3 regions of the Marinobacter sp. Hex_13 genome follow, and region 1 is predicted to be linked to each of the others. Evidence: predicted binding sites of a transcription regulator. Region 1 holds the regulator's gene; each other region holds the start of a gene.
What was found. The regulator FliA, encoded in region 1, starts transcription of late flagellar genes. The targets are predictions, from matches to a motif close to CTAAAGTTTNNNNNNNNNNNGCCGNTAA.

Region 2: the regulator FliA is predicted to act here: its motif matches at 2,638-2,665, upstream of AXW11_RS20040 (flagellar protein MotY).
Region 3: the regulator FliA is predicted to act here: its motif matches at 2,097-2,124, upstream of flgM (flagellar biosynthesis anti-sigma factor FlgM).

What each region holds. Positions count from the first base shown of each region.
Region 1 is NZ_LSMM01000049.1:97,855-102,716, forward strand. It holds gene flhF (flagellar biosynthesis GTPase FlhF) at 1-731, shown strand, start outside; gene AXW11_RS12985 (MinD/ParA family protein) at 778-1,590, shown strand; gene AXW11_RS12990 (RNA polymerase sigma factor FliA) at 1,621-2,352, shown strand; gene cheY (chemotaxis response regulator CheY) at 2,529-2,912, shown strand; gene AXW11_RS13000 (protein phosphatase CheZ) at 2,934-3,722, shown strand; gene AXW11_RS13005 (chemotaxis protein CheA) at 3,740-4,862, shown strand, end outside.
Region 2 is NZ_LSMM01000088.1:44,705-49,566, forward strand. It holds gene AXW11_RS20030 (bifunctional acetate--CoA ligase family protein/GNAT family N-acetyltransferase) at 1-563, opposite strand, end outside; gene AXW11_RS20035 (histone deacetylase family protein) at 736-1,662, shown strand; gene AXW11_RS20040 (flagellar protein MotY) at 1,680-2,603, opposite strand; gene pyrC (dihydroorotase) at 2,770-3,801, shown strand; gene rnt (ribonuclease T) at 3,925-4,560, shown strand; gene AXW11_RS20055 (SDR family oxidoreductase) at 4,619-4,862, opposite strand, start outside.
Region 3 is NZ_LSMM01000046.1:10,572-15,433, forward strand. It holds gene AXW11_RS11975 (CheR family methyltransferase) at 1-128, opposite strand, end outside; gene AXW11_RS11980 (chemotaxis protein CheV) at 168-1,100, opposite strand; gene flgA (flagellar basal body P-ring formation chaperone FlgA) at 1,299-2,003, shown strand; gene flgM (flagellar biosynthesis anti-sigma factor FlgM) at 2,182-2,508, shown strand; gene AXW11_RS11995 (flagella synthesis protein FlgN) at 2,516-2,986, shown strand; gene AXW11_RS12000 (cyclic di-GMP-binding domain-containing protein, MshE-related) at 3,029-3,766, opposite strand; gene AXW11_RS12005 (peptidylprolyl isomerase) at 4,008-4,625, shown strand; gene mnmC (bifunctional tRNA (5-methylaminomethyl-2-thiouridine)(34)-methyltransferase MnmC2/FAD-dependent 5-carboxymethylaminomethyl-2-thiouridine(34) oxidoreductase MnmC1) at 4,655-4,862, shown strand, end outside.

The DNA of each region.
Region 1 (4,862 bases):
ACTCTCTGTCCCGGCGCCACCGCGCAGGCCGGCTTGAGGATGGCTGGAAGCAGTCTCTGAAAATGCTGGCCGCCGGTGTGAAGACCGCGCGTACTGAATGGGCGGATGAGGGCGGTGTCTACGCCCTGGTGGGCCCAACCGGGTCCGGCAAGACGACGACCATCGGCAAGCTGGCCGCGCACTATGTGCTGCGCCACGGCGCCGACTCTCTGGCGCTGGTCACCACCGATCGCTATCGGGTCGCGGCCCATGAGCAACTATTTGTGTTCGGGCGCATACTGAACGTTCCGGTTCGGGTTGTGGACGAAACCCATTCCCTCGACGACATACTGAACGAACTGTCGGACCGGCACCTGGTGTTGATTGATACCGCTGGCCTGACCAGCACCGACAAGGGCTACGAGGAGCAGCTTATGGAGCTGGCTCGCAGTCACCATCGGATTCGAACCCATCTGGTGGTTTCGGCAACCAGTCAGCCGCGCATCATGAAATCCGTTTGGCATTGCTATAAGATGGCAAATCTTACGGGTTGTGTGATGACCAAAATCGATGAAGCACTGACCCTGGGTGAATCGCTGGGATTCGTCATGGAAACGGGATTGCCGGTGGCGTATTACACCGACGGGCAGAAAATCCCGGAAGACCTGCACCACGCTGAGTCCATTCCGCTGGTGCGGTTGGCCGTGGAGAGGCTGAAGAAACTCCAGCAGCAACAGGCAGTCGCTGTTTAAAAACAACACAGCCTGCGGTTAAACGCGGCAAGAGATCAGAGTCAGTATGAGCAAACCACATCCGGTACAGGTGATTGCCGTTTCCGGCGGGAAAGGGGGCGTTGGCAAGAGCAACGTATCAGTGAACCTTGGCATCGCCCTAGCACAAATGGGACGCCGGGTGGTGCTGCTCGATGCCGACCTGGGCCTTGCCAACATTGACGTTCTGCTTGGTATTACCGCCAATCGTAATATCCAGGACGTCATCGCCGGGGAATGTGACCTTCGGGATGTGTTGGTCAACGGCCCCGGTGGCATCAAAATCGTGCCCGCGTCCTCAGGTACCCAACGCATGACCCAGCTTTCCAATCTGGAGCACGCTGGCCTGATCAACGCGTTCAGCGAACTGGGTGACCAGATCGATGTGCTGATCGTTGATACCGCTGCGGGTATTTCCGAATCGGTGGTCAGTTTCCTCCGAGCCTCACAGGAACTATTACTGGTTGTCTGTGATGAACCTACCTCTATCACCGATGCCTACGCCCTTATAAAGCTTATGAACCGGGATTACGGCACCAACCGCTTCCGTATACTGGCCAATCAGGTCAGGAATGAGCAGGAAGGTCGCCATCTGTTTGAAAAACTGACCCGGGTTACCGAGCGCTTTCTTGATGTGGCACTACAATATGTGGGTATGGTGCCGTATGACGAGGCCGTAAAAAAAGCGGTACAGCGCCAGCGTGCCGTGCTGGACGCCTATCCGCGGGCAAAAGCATCGTTGGCGATCAAGAGCCTCGCGGAGAAAGTGGATAGCTGGCCGCTGCCATCATCGCCCCGGGGACATCTGGAATTCTTTGTGGAGCGGCTCGTCGAAGTCTGATTTTGATCCTGTCACTGAATAGCCGGATACATGACATTGGCGAAAGAACTTGGAACCTACAACCGGACGGGTACACGAGGACCTTCCCAGCTCGTTGAGGAGCAGGCCCCGCTGGTCAAAAAAATAGCGCTTCACCTCATGGCGCGGCTGCCGGCATCTGTCCAACTGGATGACCTTATGCAGGCAGGCATGATTGGCTTGTTGGAAGCTGCACAGCGATACAGTTCCGACAAGGGGGCTACCTTTGAGACATACGCCGGGATCCGGATTCGCGGAGCCATGGTAGATGAAATTCGCAAAGGTGACTGGGTACCTCGATCCGTCCACAGGAACTCCCGCCGCATTGCCAAAGCCATCAAGGCTGTCGAGGACCGCCTGGGTCGGGAAGCTCAAGACTCGGAAGTAGCCGAGGAGCTGGGGCTGGACCTCGACGAATACTATTCCTCCCTGAGCGATGCTAACAGTGGCCGACTTTTTAGCCTGGATGAGCTCAATGAATCCGGCGAGCTGCCGATAGAAGAAACAGAGGACAGTGATAACCCGTTGGATGGCTTGGCGTCTGACAACTTCCGGAAGAGCCTGGCAGCTGCGATTGGTGACCTGCCCGAGCGAGAAAAGCTGGTGCTCAGCCTTTACTATCAGGAAGAATTGAACCTGAAGGAAATTGGTGCTGTGTTGGGTGTCAGTGAAAGCCGGGTCAGCCAGATTCACAGCCAGGCCGCGCTCCGTCTGCGGGGGCGTCTTACTGGTTGGCAGAGCTGAACAGGCCGCCAGTCCCATTGAACGGCGTTACCAGGCATTCTTTACTGTAGCCTTTTGGTAACCGGTGCTTTACAACCGGCTCAAAGGCCACACAATAAGCGGTTAAACTACCGGCCTGCTAGACTGTGAGCCGGAAGCCAAAAACGAATTCCGGGCGTTTTTAACTGGAGGTCCCATTGGACAAGAACATGAAAATCCTGATTGTGGATGACTTCTCCACAATGCGACGGATCATTAAGAACCTGCTTCGCGATCTCGGTTTTACCAACACTGACGAAGCAGACGACGGCAATACAGCACTGCCTATGCTCAGGAGCGGCAAATACGATTTTCTGGTAACTGACTGGAATATGCCAGGGATGTCCGGACTCGATCTGCTCAAGGAAGTCCGTGCCGATGACAGCCTGAAAACCCTGCCTGTGCTCATGGTGACCGCCGAGGCGAAGCGCGACCAGATTGTCGCTGCTGCGCAGGCCGGTGTGAACGGCTACGTGGTCAAGCCCTTCACGGCAGCCGTACTCAAGGAGAAGATTGAGAAGATCTTCGAACGCATCCAGTAATTCAGAGGTCGGACGGCTCCCATGAGCAATAGAAAAAAAGACCCACAGGGGCTCGACCCGGAGGTCACGGAGAAACTCCGCAGCCAGGCGGCCGAGTTGGTTGAACAGGTCAACGCCGGGGACTATGGCCGCGCGATGACGCTGATCAATGAATTGAGCGAGGTGAGGGACCAGAGCCTGTATCGGGAAGTCGGCCGCTTGACCCGCAGCCTCCACGAGGCGATCCGCAATTTCCAGATCGATCCCCGTAACGCCGAACAGTCAGAAGCTCTGTCGAAGATGACCGATGCGTCGGATCGCCTTGAGTACGTGGTTCAGATGACCGGTAAAGCGGCCAATCGGACCATGGATCTGGTTGAGGAGGCTATGCCCAAGGCCAGCGCCCTCCGCGACGAAGCCGCCGAGCTGAGAGACCAGTGGCAGAAACTGCGTCGCCGCGAGATGGCGCCGGCTGAATTTCGTGAGCTCTATGCCCGTATCGACACGTTTTTCGTGACCCTGAATACCGATGCCGGGGCGATGTACGACAACTTGTCGGAAATTCTCCTGGCCCAGGATTTCCAGGACCTCACTGGGCAGGTGATCCAAAAGGTCACCACTCTGGTTAAAGAGGTGGAAGAGCATCTGTTGAGCCTTGTAGTGATGGCGAGTCATGTGGACCAGATGACCGGCACCGTGCATGAACTGGAAGAGCGGGAAAAGATATCGGCGGAACAGGGTGTTGGTCCACAGATCAAGGCCGAAGAACGCGAAGACGTAGTATCGGGACAGGACGATGTTGATGATCTTCTGTCCAGTCTCGGTTTCTGAGTAAGAGAGGGTAACGCATGGCGCTTGATGCCGATGAAGAGATCCTGCAGGACTTCCTTGTTGAGGCAGGCGAGATACTCGAAAAGCTGTCGGAGCAACTGGTCGACCTGGAACAAAACCCGGACGACAGCGATCTGCTCAACGCCATCTTCCGAGGCTTTCACACCGTAAAAGGCGGCGCTGGGTTTCTGCAACTCGATGCCCTGGTGAACTGCTGTCATTCCGCGGAGAACGTCTTCGATATCCTGCGCAACCACAAGCGCAAGGTGGACTCGGAACTGATGGACGTGGTGCTGGAAGCCCTGGATCACGTCAATGCCATGTTTGAACAGGTTCGCCACCACGAGGAACCGACGCCAGCTCCCGAGGAACTGATTGCCGCTCTGGACGCATTGGCGCAGCCGGCAGGGGAGTCGTTGCCAGCAAACGCAGCGGTCGCTCGCGAAGAACAGAACGAGAGCAACGAAGCCAGTTCTGGAGACGATGGCGGTGATATTACCGACGACGAATTCGAGCGGTTGCTGGATGCCCTGGAAGAGGAAAAGACCAGCGCTCCGGTTTCCAGTGACGACGGCAATGAATCTTCAGGCGGTGACGGAGGGAGCGGAGACGACATCTCCGATGATGAATTCGAGGCCCTGCTGGACCAATTGCATGGCAAGGGCCAGTTCTCAGGCCCGCCTGAAACCGGCAAGGCAGCCCCTGACAGCCAGGATGCCTCGGGCGACAAGGTTACCAGTGATGAGGCCAGTGACAGCAAGGGTGGCGACGACCTGATTTCGGACGACGAGTTCGAAAAGTTGCTGGATGACCTGCACGGCAAGGGTGGTAGCCCTACGGCAGAAACTGCCAAGCCGGCCCCTGGGCCTGCTGCAAAGCAGCCGTCGGCCACGTCTCCCAGTGCCAAGGCTGACAAGCCCGCGCAACCGACTGGTAAGCCCGAAAAAGCGCCTGCGGATAATGGCAAGGCAGGCGTAACGCCCGCGATGCCGGCACGGGATGCGAATGCACCAGTGGCTGAAACTTCGGTGCGGGTGGATACCAAGCGCCTGGACGACATCATGAACATGGTGGGTGAACTGGTGTTGGTGCGTAACCGGTTGCAGCGTCTGGGCGCCCAGAGTGAAGACGAGCATATGC
Region 2 (4,862 bases), on a different contig from region 1:
AGGAAGTAAGAGAAACCCACACCCCGGGCGAACGCCCAGTCGATTACCGAACTGGCGATGGTTCCGGACTGGCCCACGAACGCCACCTTACCGGGAATGGCGCCCATGTGGGCGTAGGTGGCGTTCAGGCTGCGGGCTGGCACCATCAGCCCAATGGTATTGGGACCAAGCACGCGTATGCCGGTCTCCCGCGCAGCATCGCGAACCGAATACATTAATGGCTGACCGGTTTTACTGTGGCTCCTGGACATGCCACCTGTCATCACAATAGCCGTGCGGACGCCTGCCTCGCCCAGTCGCTTGATCATCTTCGGCACGGTATCCGGAGGGGTACAGATAATCGCCAGATCGGGGCTAAACCCCATGCGGGATACTTTCTTGACGCAGGGTACGCCGTGGACGTTGTCGTAATCGTTCTGGTTGACCACCATCAACTGGCCGGGATAACCACCACCGAGTAGGTTCCGCAGAACCATGCCACCGAGGTTGTCTGCCCGTTCCGAGGCGCCGATCACCACAATAGAAGACGGGTTGAAAAGGCTTTCCAGATAACGGGTGCTCAAGTTTCACTCCTTGATTCGAGTCGACCGGGCGTGTGTACACCTTATCTTAGGCGCTTGCCTGACGATGTAAAACGGCTATCTCCGCCATAAGACCAAAGAAACGCAGAAAGCCCGGTCTATCCCTGATAATATCGGACAAAATACAAGCACAACCAGAGTGTTCGGGACCAGTATGACAACGGGATTCTTCTCTCACGACGACTGCATGAAACACAATATGGGGGCGGAGCACCCTGAGTGCCCCGAGCGACTGGCAGCCATCACCAGTTACCTGGCCGACACCGGCCTGGGGCAAGATCTCGACTGGGTGCGACCTGACGAAGCCACCCGGGACCAGTTGCAGACCGTGCACCCCGAACGCTATCTGAACCAACTTGATCTGATGCAGCCCACCAGGGGACGGGTGTATACCGACCCCGATACCGCCATGATGCCGGACACCCTGAGAGCCGCCCGACTTGCCGCTGGCGCCAGCATTGAAGCGGTCGATATGGTGCTCAGCAGCCAGCTCACCAACGCGTTTGTGTGCGCCAGGCCACCCGGGCACCATGCCGAACGCAGTAAATCCATGGGCTTCTGCTTCTACAACAACATCGCGCTGGCCGCCATGCGGGCGTTGAACTTTCACCAGTTGGAGCGGGTAGCGATTATTGATTTTGACGTACACCAGGGCAACGGCACGGTGGATATCGTGGGCGGTGATGAACGCATCCTGATGTGTTCCAGTTTCCAGCATCCGTTCTACCCACATTCCCACGTGCATCGCCAGGCGGAAAACATCATCAATACGCCCATCCAGGCAGGCACTCCGGCAGACGACTACCGGAAGATCGTGGAAGCAGCGTGGCTGAAACGGCTGCAGGACTTCCGCCCGCAACTGGTGCTAGTCTCCGCCGGCTTTGACGGCCACCGACTGGACCCGATGGCGGAGCTGAACCTGGAAGTAGAGGATTACCGCTGGTTGACGGAAATGATCACCAGCGTGGCCAGCGACCATGCCAACGACCGTATTGTCTCAACCCTGGAGGGTGGCTATCATTTGAGGGCGCTGGCCGAGAGTGTCAACGCTCACCTTGAGGTGCTCAACGCCATCCACTGAGATTGCCGCGCGCAATGTCAGGTATTTGGCGTTGCGGCCTCGTAGCCATTGGCTTGCTGCAGGTCCGGCCGTTCGCCTTCCCGCTGAAGGCGAATTGTGGTGCGCCGGTTGTCTGCCGCGCGGCGTGATACCGGGTATTGGTCCGCATGGGCCCTGGTGGTCACGAGATCAGCATCAATGCCCTGCCCGATCAGGTAATCCGCCACCGCATTGGCCCGCTCTTCGGACAACGCGCGATTGTCGATACGGCTACCGCTGCTGTCGGTATGCCCATCCACGAACACCCTTTCCACCGTGGAATCTGCCTGGATGTACATCACAATGTTGTCGAGAAACCGACGGTCAGCTTCAGACAGGCTGGTGCTGCCTGACGCAAAGGAAATGCGGGACCGCTTGATCTGATCGTAGTTGACCGGCAACAGGCCGGCGGTGCAGCTTCGATAACCAGAGAACTGGCCCGCAAAGTTAATGTTGGACACTTTCACCCGAACCAGGCTGCCGTCGTACCAGGACTCACGCGTAACCGTTGGGTCCATCCCCTCCAGCAGGCTCTGGACAAGCACCATGGCGAGGCGTGACTCGAGCATCAGCGGCCGACGACTGTCGTCCACGTTAACCCGACCAAGGGGACGGGGGGCGGTTCCCGGGCGCCATGACGGCGCTTCCATCACCAACTGAGCCTGACCAGGACGCATGAGCGGCGTTTCCGACTCCAGAAAGAAGGACAGCGACTCACCCGCCTTGTGGCGGAATACGGCACGGCCGTAGCCCGGAACCTGATGCACTAAAGTACACTCGAATACGGACTCCGACAGGTACCACTGGCTGTTCTCGATACCCGCGCCAAAGGTGGCGGCCTGCACCGCAACAGAGCCTGCCGTCAGTGCACCAATCGCACTGGAAACCACTGCACCACGCAGGAAGGCGGAAATTCGTGCCATACCATCCATCCGTCAGAAAAGATTCACTACCCTCGTAACGGCCGAAGTCAGTCTTTCTTTAGGACGCCCGCCAAAACAATCGCTGTCGGCTTCTGATATAATTTCGCCAGATTTTTTCTTTCAGGGGTTCACGTTTGACGGGCCCCAGCAGATCCCGGAACCGTAAATGACCGAACAACTGATCATCACCCGTCCTGACGACTGGCACCTCCACGTGCGGGACGGCGACATTCTCAAGGACGTCGTACCCGCCACCGCCCGTTGCTTTGGCCGCGCCATCATCATGCCAAACCTGGCGCCACCGGTGACGGAAGCCGAACAGGCCATGGCTTACCGTAGCAGGATACTGGCCGCAGCCGGCGACACCGGGTTCGACCCGCTGATGACGCTGTACCTCACAGAAACCACTACGCCTGCGCAAATCAGGGATGCCAAGGCTGCGGGCGTGATTGCCGCCAAACTGTACCCGGCTGGCGCCACCACCAACTCCGCATCCGGTGTGACCGACATCCGCAACATTTATCCGGTACTGGAGGCCATGAGTGACTGCGGCATGCTGTTGCTGGTCCACGGCGAAGTCACCGACGCAGAGATCGACATCTTCGACCGGGAAAAGATCTTCCTCAAGCGCGTACTGGCGCCGACCATGGAGGCGTTTCCGGATTTGCGGGTGGTTCTGGAGCACATCACCACCGCCGATTCAGCCGAATTCGTGCGTGACCATGACGGTGACAATCTGGGTGCCACCATCACGCCGCAACATCTGATGTACAACCGCAACCACATGCTGGTCGGCGGCATTCGCCCTCACCTGTATTGTCTGCCCATCCTCAAACGCAACCGGCACCAACAGGCGTTAAGGGATGCAGTGGTCAGCGGAGACCGCCGCTTCTTCCTGGGAACGGATTCTGCGCCGCACTCGAAAGACAAGAAAGAAACCGCCTGTGGCTGCGCCGGCTGCTATTCAGCGTTCAGCGCCATGCCCCTGTATGCGGAGATTTTCGAAGACCTGGGTGTGCTGGACAAACTGGAGGCCTTTGCCAGCTTTAATGGCGCCGATTTCTATGGCCTGCCCAGAAACAGCGATACCATCACGCTAGTGAAAGAATCCTGGGAGATGCCCGACGAACTGCCCCTGGCTGACGGTACCATCGTGCCTTTGAAGGCCGGCGAAAGCCTGAGATGGCGGCTTGTCTGAACATCAGCCGACCAACCGTTCCCTGTTAATCGTTCCTTATCAATCATTTGTGTACCAGGCCGGCAACCCTGGCCAGAGACTCCAGGAGTTTAAGTGACTGAAGAACATAAAGAACCGCATCCCATGTCCCGCCGCTTCCGTGGTTTCCTGCCGGTTGTGGTGGATGTGGAAACCGGCGGCTTCAATCCTGAGAAGGACGCCCTGCTGGAGATCGCTGCGGTCATACTGACAATGGATGAGGACGGCTGGTTGAAGCGGGCTGAAACCCACGTTCAGCAGATCGACCCCTTCGAGGGCGCCAACCTGGAGCAGTCTGCGCTGGACTTCACCGGTATCGACCCGTGGAACCCGGAGCGGGAAGCCGTTCCGGAACGAGAAGGCATGAGCGAGATTTTCGGGCCCATCCGCAAGGCGGTCAAAGCCCACGATTGCAAACGAGCCGTGCTCGTTGGCCACAACGCAACCTTCGACCACAACTTTGTGTTCGCCGCTGCCCTGCGTTCAGACATCCGCCGCAACCCGTTTCATCCGTTTTCCACCTTCGACACGGCAACGCTAGCTGGCCTGGCCTACGGCCATACCGTACTGGCGCAAGCCTGCAAGCTGGCGGGCATTCCGTTCAGCAACAAGGAAGCGCACTCGGCCGCCTATGACGCAGAGAAAACCGCAGATCTGTTCTGTGGCATCGTCAACCGCTGGCGCGAAATCGGTGGCTTCCCACCGCCGCCCATACCGGACGACACAGAAGAGGCACCTTGATAGACAGCCACAAAAAACCCCGCGCGAAGCGGGGTTTTTTTGATCTCCAAGGGCAATACTACCAGTAAATACCCCGCATGATCGCCGCAAAGGCCACCTGCTCGGAGGACACCTTCGGCTTCTCGCCGGAACGGCTGCCGGCAGCGGCCGGAGAGTCCGGGAACATGCGGTAACCCGTGTTCATCACGATCTCGCCCATCTTCGGCGCCAGCGCCTGCATGACCTGGGCAAAAATGCCCAGACGCGTGGCGATGCGCTTGGGACGGTACACGATGGCGTCTGCCACCATTTCCGCCGCTTCG
Region 3 (4,862 bases), on a different contig from region 1:
TCTTCCATGATCCGCCGTAACCGGCTTTTCACCAGGTACTGCTTGTTGTCCCCGAGCAAAATTCCACACGCATCCTGCAGGAATGTCTTAAACGCCTCGTATTCCTGTGGGGTTATCTCAGCTTTCATTGGATCTCAGTATCGAGTGGGTCGGAAGTGACACCGGCGTCACTGCTCGCGATCGACAATTTCCATAACCCTTTCAGCCAACTCATCGGGGCTGAATTTTGCCATGAAATCGTCAGCGCCTACCTTCTGCACCATTGCCTTGTTGAACACGCCACTCAAGGACGTGTGCAGCATGATGAATACGTCCTTGATTGCAGGCTCATTTTTGCACTTGGTGACCAAAGTGTACCCGTCCATTTCCGGCATTTCGACATCGGATATGATCAGACACAGGTGGTCGACGGCCTGGGAACCATCTGCCGTAACTTCTTTTAGATAATCCAGGGCCTGCTTGCCGTCATTTTTTGTCACCACCTCCATACCGATGGCCGTGAGGCACCGCTCTATCTGACGTCGGGCCACTGCGGAATCATCCACAACGAGCACTGGTAGATGGCCGGGCACCCGCTCTGAACTGCGGTTGCGGACGTCTTCGGTGACATCCTCCTCAAACGGAGAGACTTCAGAGAGTATCTTTTCAACATCGATAATCTCAATCAGCTTGTCTTCAAAGTGCGTTACCGCTGTCAGGTAAACGTCTTTGCCCGCCCCCTTGGGTGGCGGCAGGATGTCTTCCCAGTTCATATTCACGATGCGGTCGACACCAGCCACCAGGAAACCCTGGGTTTTTCGGTTGTACTCAGTAATGATCACGAAGCTGGTGGCCATCTCTTCCTTGGGAATACCGGGAAGCCGGATTGACATACCAAGGTCAATGATAGGGATGGTCTCGCCACGAATATGGGCCACGCCCCGAACCATAGGGCGACTGTTCGGCAACGACGACAGCCTGGGGCACTGCAACACTTCCTTGACCTTGAAGACGTTGATGCCGTACATCTGCCGGCCACGAAGGCGAAATAACAGAAGCTCCAGACGATTCTGGCCCACCAGCTGGGTGCGCTGATTTACACTGTCCAATACCCCTGCCATCGTTTATATCTCCCACTCGAAACGTCTTGCTGCCGGCACGCATCTTGCTGCGTTATTCTAGAAAGTCGCGTGGAACCGGCTATGTGCCGGTTTATTGACTCACTCGATAGGCTTAACGGCCGAATCCGGAAATCATTAGGATATTCCTGAACTCGGGGCTTTACCCGGTTAATGACAGCATAGGACAAACTGCCGCGTATGCGCATTACCAATTTCGCCATCATATTGTTATTCGCCGTAACAGCCGGCCCGGCAATGGCCTCCACGACCACGGCCGAACAAATTCAAAGCAGCGCGGAACAATTTCTGGAGGCATTTTCAGAGGCTCAGGCAAACGAAGGCTTTACGGTTTCCCACGATACTGGCCAACTCGACGCACGCCTCTCGCTCGCAACCTGTGATACCCCACTCAGCGTATCGTTCAGCGGCGACCCCTGGAGAACCACCCAACCCTCGCTACTGGTTTCCTGCGAGGGCGAGCGCCCCTGGCGCATGTTCCTTCCGGTATCCGTCACGATAACCGGTGAAGCCATGGTCGCCGCCCGCCCCCTGGGGCGCGGCGAACGACTGACAAAAGCGGCAATACAGTCGGATAACGTGGTGGTGAATTCGATTCGACGGGGCGCAATAACCAATGTCGACCAGTTAATGGGCATGGAAATGCGCCGCGGCGTGAACGCCGGTACCGTATTTACACCGGATTTGGTGCTGGCTCCGGCAGCGATCGAACGCGGAGACCATGTTATCATCAGCGCCCGCAGCGGAAATTTTTCGGTAAACTCAAGGGGTAAGGCCCTGGCTAGTGCCGGGATTGGAGAACAGGTTCTGGTTGAGAACCTCTCGTCCTCCCGCACCGTGCGTGCCCGTGTGACTGCTCCCGGGCATGTCGAGATTCCCATGTAACCTCGTTCCCGGCATTGATTCACCGGAAACGGCAATCTGTTGCCGGTTTTTTGGAAAGATGACAAGAGTGTCATTTAACTCTTGCAAAAATCGCTAAAGAAACGTCAGGCCATGCCGATAGACAGGTATGAAATTTTGGAGCCGCCCAACGCGGCCGACCAGTTAAGCAGGTAACGTTATGTCAGTTGACTTTAATGGAATAGGCCCAGGCCAGGTCAACACCCAGAAAACCACGGCCGATAAATCTTCCGCTACCCAGAGCACTCAGCCCTCTACAGCTGAGCAGGCAAAGACCCAGGCGCAAGGCGCCCGTGGTGAAAATGTCAATTTGAGCAGCCAGGCGAAGAACCTGAAACAGCTCGAACAAAAGCTCGGCAGTTATCCGGAAATGGACGATGACCGTATCGAGCAGATCCGCTCTGCCCTTGAAAGCGGCTCCTACAAGGTTGATGCAGAGAAACTGGCCCAGAAAATGCTTGAGATGGATGAAAGCATTTTCGGGTGAGTAGATCATGGCCGCAATTGATGAACTGAAAGACCTTTTATCTCAGGATATCCGTCAACTCGAATCCCTGGCGGACGTCCTGCAGCAGGAAAAAGCCTGCCTTTCCACATCTGATATCCGTAAACTCGAATCACTGACTGGCGAGAAAAACACTCTGTTGGGTCAGATTCGTGAACGGGCCAAACTCAAAATCCGCCTTCTGGTGTCGATGGGGTTTCGACCTGAAAACGGAGCACCCTCACGGTTTATTCTCAGCGCCGGCCTGTCAGATGTTTACGACTTGTGGCGGGAGGCCGACGAACGCCTTAAGACCTGTCACCAGTTGAATAGCAATAATGGGCGGGTTGTCAGTCACCTTCAGAAGCGCCTTTCACGTCTTACTGATATATTCCGCGGCGTTTCCGGGCACCAGACCCTCTACGGTGCTCAGGGCGAGCAAAAGGCCGTATCACACCGTACCGTTCTGGCGAGCGCCTGACGGCTTCTGGGCTCCGCAAACGTCGGAGCCCAACGCATCCCATCAGCGAGTATAGATCGTCATCTGTGAATCGGGATGGAAGCGGATATTGTCGAGTGCAATGTTCCCCATGGACGGTCCCTGACTGCCGCTGACCCGTATATTGTCCATGCGGATCTGTTCGATCCTTTCCGGGAACGCCAGGGTGAGTCCGCCATCGTCACGAACCATGTAACGGGGAACATCATCCCGATAATGCACACCGGATATCGTCAGATCAGAATCCAGGAAGTTCAGCACCGGCACGAAAATGTTCGCTGTTAGTTTCAGGCCTTCGATGACATCCGGATCAACCTCTCCTGTCCCGTCGTTACTTCCGGTCATGGCAGATACCGTGGCGATACGATCCAACAAGGATTGATCACCCTGCCCCGACACGCCGGCCATCTCGTCGTCATTAAGCGGCGCCAAACCGGCACGCTCGTACAATTGCGCGGCGTCCGTAACGTCTCGTGAATCATTCGTGGTGCTGCCAGCGGCAAAACTGACCAATGGCTGAAAAGGCAATACCGCCATAGTGACCAGTGCAGCCGCGTTGCGGTAACGGGATTGGTGCTTGAGAACCCGATGCAACTCGCGCTCGGTAATCCAGCCGGACTGTATAAACACCTCGCCGAGCCGCTGACCGGTCTCATGCTGTAGGCGCAGGCCCTCTTCCAACTGAATTTCGGAAAGGTATCCCCGGTTTATCAGCAACCGACCGAGACGGGATTTTTCTTCGAAGCCCTGACGGATTTTCAAGGTATGCCTCCAATAGCTTCACAGTGATTGCCGTACAACCTGGCCCGGTCAGAGTGCATCAATGCCACTGATGCGATAAAAGGTTAGCTGATAGTCATGAACTCCGCAGGGAATATGCCCGACTTGACAAGTATTATCTGCTAACATCCTGCAACAGACTGGATTCATGGGAACAGTATCGCAGCAAACATTCCCGAAGCTACCTACTATTCCCTGAACTAACTACGTGAGCCATTATAGAATGACAAATTTCGTAAAACCGTTTCGTTATGTGATGCAAATCGCTCTATCTGTAACCTTCATGCTGGGTATCGGCAACTGCCTGGCGGCAGAAGGGCAACAGAATGAGCTGCCCCAGGTGATTATTGAAACCAGCGAAGGTGCCATTGAGGTGACTCTGCGCCCGGACATCGCTCCCGAGACCGTTGAGAATTTTATTACCTATGCCAAAAACGGGTTCTACGAGGGAACGCTGTTCCATAGGGTCATTCCAGGTTTCATGATCCAGGGCGGCGGTTTTGATCAGGATCTAAACCAGAAGCAGACCCGTAGCCCCATCCGGAACGAAGCCAGGCCAACCGCCAAAAACCTTCGCGGAACCATCGCCATGGCCCGCACAAGCTCACCGGACTCCGCCACGTCCCAGTTTTTTATCAACCTGACCGACAACGATTTCCTGAACGCAGGTGTCCGCGGCCCGGGCTACGCGGTATTTGGTAAGGTAACAGGGGGAATGGGTGTCGTGGATGCCATCGCCAGCAAGAAAACGGTGAGATCCCGAGGCATGGCGGATGTACCCCAGGAACCCGTCATTATTCGTAGCGTTTCGGTTCGGCAAACCGATACCGCGACAGAGTAGCCCGTTAAGCCTACTGACCGGATACAACGATCGTGACTGACCTCAGCCTCCCCTCCATTGAAACCGCCGACATTGATTGGAGCAATGGCGCGCCCCGCTGTCGCCGCTTTGGCGATGTTTACTTCTGCAGCGAGAATGGTCTTGAAGAAGCGCGATACGTGTTTATCGGCCAGAACCGGCTTCGCGAACGTTTTTCCTTATTGCCCGCAGCCTCCTCCTTCGTCATCGCGGAAACGG